Regions from separate parts of the Bacillus sp. N12A5 genome, predicted to be linked through region 2. Evidence: riboswitches for the same ligand, from Rfam matches in the RefSeq annotation. Region 2 holds a riboswitch; the other holds the start of a gene.
The links. A riboswitch is a leader RNA that binds a small molecule or an ion and turns the genes downstream of it on or off. The one in region 2 is predicted to bind S-adenosylmethionine.

Region 1: it holds a riboswitch for S-adenosylmethionine, as region 2 does, so the genes downstream of both, MOC09_RS18590 (5-methyltetrahydropteroyltriglutamate--homocysteine S-methyltransferase) here and mtnK (S-methyl-5-thioribose kinase) in region 2, are expected to answer to the same signal.

The regions. Positions count from the first base shown of each region.
Region 1 covers NZ_JALAMR010000021.1:45,400-48,521, forward strand. The annotation lists gene MOC09_RS18585 (5-methyltetrahydropteroyltriglutamate--homocysteine S-methyltransferase) at 1-1,063, shown strand, start outside; SAM riboswitch class I at 1,132-1,238, shown strand; gene MOC09_RS18590 (5-methyltetrahydropteroyltriglutamate--homocysteine S-methyltransferase) at 1,316-2,452, shown strand; gene MOC09_RS18595 (3-hydroxybutyrate dehydrogenase) at 2,504-3,122, opposite strand, start outside.
Region 2 covers NZ_JALAMR010000002.1:384,684-387,805, reverse strand. The annotation lists gene mtnE (methionine-glutamine aminotransferase) at 1-784, opposite strand, end outside; gene MOC09_RS02395 (carbon-nitrogen family hydrolase) at 878-1,657, shown strand; SAM riboswitch class I at 1,741-1,897, shown strand; gene mtnK (S-methyl-5-thioribose kinase) at 2,001-3,122, shown strand, end outside.

The sequences.
Region 1 (3,122 bases), on a different contig from region 2:
TGTCGGCAGTTTATTGCGCTCTGCTCCGGTGAAAGAAGCCCGGCAGAAAAAAGCGGCCGGCGAGATCACAGCGGAACAGCTGCGTGATGTCGAAAACCAAGAAATCACCCGCATTGTGGAAAAACAAAAAGAAATCGGCCTTGATGTGGTAACAGACGGGGAATTCCGCCGTTCATGGTGGCATTATGATTTTCTGGAAGGGCTCGACGGCGTGGAACCATTCATTCCGGCTGAAGGGATTCAGTTCCATCATGCCAAAACAAAAGCACGCAGCATCAAGGTGACGGGAAAACTCGATTTTACGAGCCACCCAGCACTTGCCGATTATCAATTTTTACATAAGATTGCCGGCGGGGCGACACCCAAGCTGACGATTCCGAGCCCGAATATGCTGTTTTTCGGTGAAAAGGCTGATAAGGGGATTTATGATGACCAAGAGGAATACTTTCATGACCTGGCCCAAGCGTACAAAAAAGCAATCAAAGCCTTCTATGACGCTGGCTGCCGTTATCTTCAGCTTGATGATACGTCATGGTCTCTCTTCTTTGAAGAAAAAGGCAGAGAGGTTGTCCGGGCGCTCGGCGGCGATCCAGAAACATTGCCTGCCTTGTTTGCCAAAACGATTAACGATGCAGTGGCAGACCGGCCTGATGATTTAGCAATCACGATGCACATTTGCCGCGGCAACTTCCGTTCAACTTGGGCGGCATCTGGGGGCTATGACGCTGTTGCAGAAACGATTTTGGACGGCTTAAACCTGGACGGCTTGTTCTTGGAATACGATGATGACCGCTCTGGAAACTTTGATCCGCTCCGTTATGTGAAACGCAAAGATCTGCAAATCGTGCTCGGCTTGATCACATCAAAATACGGCGAGCTCGAAAATCCTGACGATGTGAAACGCCGAATCAATGAAGCGGCGCGCTTTGTCAGCTTGGATCAGCTGTGCCTCAGCCCGCAGTGCGGTTTCGCCTCTACAGAAGAAGGAAACCTTTTGACAGAGGAGCAGCAATGGGCAAAGCTTCGCCATGTCATCGACATCGCCAACGATGTGTGGAGATAATCTATCATTGACAGAAACAGAAAATGTGTGAATAATAGATACTATCAGAAAATTTCATAAAAAGGTTTTCCTTATCAAGAGAGGTGGAGGGACTGGCCCTGCGATACCCGGCAACCGCTGTTTAACAGAATGGTGCTAAATCCTTTAGAGCAATAATTGCTCTTGAAGATAAGGTTGAGATTGTCACACAAGCTCTTCCTTATCCAAAGGAAGAGCTTTTTTATACTCGAATGGAAAGAAGGAATGGACAACATGTCACAACAAACAACACCCGCAGAACAACAATCACTTCAAAGAAAAAAACCGCCGTTTCGCGCGGATCAAGTCGGGAGCCTGCTGAGATCTGAGCCCGTCAAAAAAGCACGGCTGCAAAAAGCGGCTGGCGAAATTACGGCTGAACAGCTCCGCCAAATTGAAGACGATGAAATCACCCGCATTGTGGAGAAACAAAAGGAAACCGGCCTGAACGTCGTGACTGACGGTGAATTCCGCAGAGCGTGGTGGCATTTTGATTTCTTAGAAAATCTGGATGGCGTTGAGCCGTTCACTCCTGAGCACGGCATTCAATTCCATAATGTGCAGACTAAAGCACGCGGCATCAAAGTCACAGGTGATATCGACTTTTCAACTCACCCAATGCTTGAAGATTACTCATTTCTCCACAGCATTGCCGGTGATGCGACGCCAAAGATGACGATCCCAAGCCCGAATATGCTGTTTTTCCGCGGCAAGCTAGAAAAGGCTTCCTATAAAAATGACTATCACCTTTTCCAGCACGATGTATCCAAAGCATATAAAAAGGCGATTCAAGCGTTTTACGACAGAGGCTGCCGCTACCTCCAGCTTGATGATACGGCATGGGCTGTTTTCTTATCTGAAAAAGGCTTAAAACAAATCGAAGCGTTTGGAACAACGCCTGACGAGCTTCGCCAGCTATTTGCGAAATCCATTAACGACGCGATTGCTGACCGTCCGGATGACTTGACGGTAACCATGCATATTTGCCGCGGCAACTTCCAGTCCACTTGGACAGCTGAAGGCGGCTATGACGCAGCAGCCGAAACTATTTTTGACGGCTTGAACCTGGACGGGCTTTTCTTAGAGTATGATGATTCACGCTCAGGCGGATTTGAGCCGCTCCGGTATGTGAAGCGCTCTGACCTTCAGCTTGTCCTTGGTTTAGTGACATCTAAATTTGGTAAGCTTGAACATCCGGACGATGTGAAACGCCGTATTGAAGAAGCATCCCGTTATGTGAGCTTAGACCAGCTTTGCCTCAGCCCTCAATGCGGATTCGCTTCCACTGAGGAAGGCAACAAGCTGACTGAAGAACAGCAATGGGCGAAGCTTCGCCACGTGGTTGAGATCGCTAACGATGTGTGGAAATAAGCAAAGAAAAAACACACTTGATTCCCTAACGGAGCAAGTGTGTTTTTTCTATCATTGTGCAGTGTAGCCCCCATCAAGGACGACAGCCTGCCCAGTGACGCCCTTCGCCTTCTCGCTTGCCAAAAACACGGCATAATCCGCAATTTCCTTGACGGAAAGCAGTCGCTTTTGCGGCACAAGCGGAAAAATGACTTGTTCAAGTACAGAGTCGTAAGGGACATTTCTCGTTTTCGATAGATCGCTAAGCTGATTGCGTACAAGCTGGGTATCGACATAACCCGGGCAGAGCGCATTGACTGTAATGCCGTGGGGCGCGCCTTCCAGCGCCCCGACTTTTGTGAGTCCAATGACGCCGTGCTTGGCGCTATTGTAAGCGGATTTCCCTGCAAAGCCAACTAATCCATTAACAGACGCGATATTAATGATTCTGCCAAACTGCTGTTTTTTCATGATCGGAAAAACATGCTTCATTGCGATGAAGGGCGCCGTCAGCATGACCTTGATCAGCTGTTCAAAGGTTTCTGTCGGAAACTCTTCAATCGGGGCGACGTGCTGAATACCGGCATTGTTCACCAAAATATCCAAGCGCCCGTACCGTTTTTGGATGGCGTTCACCGTGTCAGCGACTTGCGCTTCCTTTGTCACATCACACGGGATGGCCACCGCGTCA
Region 2 (3,122 bases):
TCGCTTCAATGACAGAAGCGTTTCCGACAGCAAAGCCGACCCGCCACCCTGCCATATTATATGTTTTTGACAGCGTATATATTTCAATTCCGATATCCTTCGCACCTTCAGCCTGCAAAAAACTTAAAGGCTTGCAGCCGTCAAATCCTACAGCGCCATAAGCAAAATCGTGAACGACACAGATCCTGTTTTCTTTCGCAAAACGCACGGTTTCTTCAAAAAAATCAGAAGTAGCAACTGCTCCAGTCGGATTATTCGGATAATTTAAATACATCAGTTTCGCCTGATCCCTCACTTCAGCGCCGATGCTGCTGTAATCAGGAAGAAACGCCCTGTCCTCTACGAGCGGCATCCTCTCCATCTTCGCTTTCGCGAGTGTGACACCTGACCAGTAATCAGGATAGCCGGGATCCGGCACTAAAATCGTATCACCGGGATTCAATAAGCATTGCGGGAGCTCGACAAGACCGGCTTTACCGCCGAATAAAACAGCGACTTCAGTTTCAGGGTCAAGATCAATGCCGTATTCTCTTTTATAAAATGCTGCCGCTGCTGACTTCAGTCTGTATGAGCCGCGAAAAGACGAATATTTATGATTTTCAGGATCAGCAACGGCTCGTTTCATTTCCTCGACGATATGTCCCGGAGTCGGCTGATCCGGATTTCCCTGTCCGAGATTGATGACGTCGTGTCCTTCTGCGAGCTTTCGGTTCACTTTCTGCACCAGAGAAGCGAAGAATTGTTTAGGCAATTCCTTCAATATCTGAGACTGTTCAAATTTCATCTATTCTCACCTTCTAAAAAAATCTTGAAATGATAGTCCATCATCATATATGGTTAAATGAAAAAAGTAAAGAAAAATTTGGGGTGTTAAAAGATGAAATGGACGATATCTTGTCTTCAGTTTGATATTTCATATGGTAAACCTTCGGAAAATATAAAAAAGGCTGAATCTTTCATCGAAAAGGAAAGCAAACATGCTGATGTTCTTGTTCTGCCTGAATTATGGACGACCGGATATGACCTGTCTAACCTTGATGAGCTTGCTGATGAAGATGGGCGTTCTGCTAAGAGCTGGCTGAAGAAAACGGCAAAAAAACATCGCGTTCATATTGTTGCAGGATCGGTCGCTGTCAGGAAGGGTTCTGATGTTTATAATACAATGTACATTGCGGATAAGGAAGGACAAATCATTAAAGAATACAGAAAAGCCCATCTCTTTCAGCTGATGGATGAGCATGTGTATTTATCAGCCGGCTCCGAAGACGGATATTTTGAGCTTGATGGCGTCAAAAGCTCAGGACTGATCTGTTACGATATCCGTTTTCCAGAGTGGATCAGAAAACATACGACAAAGGGCGCCAACGTGCTGTTTATTTCCGCGGAATGGCCTCTTCCCCGCCTTGATCATTGGAAAAGCCTGCTTATTGCGCGGGCCATTGAAAATCAATGCTTTATCGCAGCCTGCAATTGCACCGGTTCAAATCCGGATAATGAATTCGCCGGACACAGCCTGATTATTGATCCATGGGGGCGTGTACTAGCTGAAGGCGGCCGGGAAGAAGGCATTGTCAGAGCGGAAATTGACCTTCAGGAAAGCGCCGAGGTGCGGGAAAGCATCCCTGTTTTTGATGATATCAGAAAAGATTTATATTAAAAAATATATTGACAACTTATTAAAACACCTGTTAGTATGTTCATCAACTGATAAATTAGAATTGTTTAACAAGTGAATATATTCTCTTATCGAGAGTTGGGCGAGGGATTTGGCCTTTTGACCCCAACAGCAACCGACCGTAATTCCATTGTGAAATGGGGCGCATCTTTTTCGCGCCGAGACGCTGGTCTCTTAAGGCACGGTGCTAATTCCATTCAGATCTGATCTGAGAGATAAGAGAGGCGGACATAGATGTTAGCCTCCTTCTCTCTGAGAAGGAGGCTTTTTTACGGCCATTCAGCTGCAAACATATTTACAGATTACATAATTGGAGGTTATGACGATGGCAGTCACGAAAACACCTTTATACGAAACGTTAAATGAAAGCTCCGCTGTGGCACTGGCGGTGAAGCTTGGCTTATTCCAAAGCAAGAGCACGCTGACCTGCCGGGAGATCGGCGACGGCAACCTAAATTACGTGTTTCATATTCATGACCAAGAACATGACAGAGCGCTGATCATTAAACAGGCGGTTCCTTATGCAAAAGTGGTCGGAGAAAGCTGGCCGCTGACAATCGATCGTGCAAGAATCGAAAGCAGCGCTCTCATCCGCCAGGGCGAGCATGTCCCTCATCTGGTTCCAAGAGTGTTTTATTCTGATACGGAAATGGCGGTTACCGTCATGGAGGATCTTTCTCACCTGAAAATCGCAAGAAAAGGACTTATTGAGGGTGAAACCTATCCGCACCTTTCACAGCACATCGGTGAATTTTTAGGAAAAACACTTTTCTATTCATCAGACTACGCGCTTGAACCCAAGGTGAAAAAACAGCTTGTTAAACAGTTTACAAATCTGGAGCTGTGCGACATAACGGAAAGGCTCGTCTTTACAGACCCTTTCTTTGACCATGACACAAATGATTTTGAAGAAGAGCTTCGTCCCTTTGTCGAAAAGCTTTGGAATAATGACACCCTCAAAATCGAAGCCGCAAAGCTGAAAAAGTCATTTTTAACGTCTGCAGAAACGCTGATTCATGGTGATTTGCATACAGGAAGCATTTTCGCCAGCGAACATGAAACAAAGGTGATTGATCCTGAATTTGCTTTTTACGGACCGATCGGCTTCGATGTAGGCCAATTTATCGCCAACTTATTTTTGAACGCTCTCAGCCGTGACGGCGATGACAGAGAGCCGTTATATGAACATGTCAGCCGGGTTTGGGAAACGTTTAAAGAGACGTTCAGTGAAGCCTGGGAGAAGGACAGCCTGGATGTTTACGCCAAAATCGACGGGTACCTTGCGGATACGCTCACTCATATTTTCGAAGAAGCGATCGGGTTTGCCGGCTGCGAACTGATACGCCGCACGATCGGTCTGGCACATGTGGCTGATCTGGATGCGATCGTGCCGTTTGATAAACGAATCAGCAGAAAACGGCTGGCGCTGGACACAGGCACAGCTTTT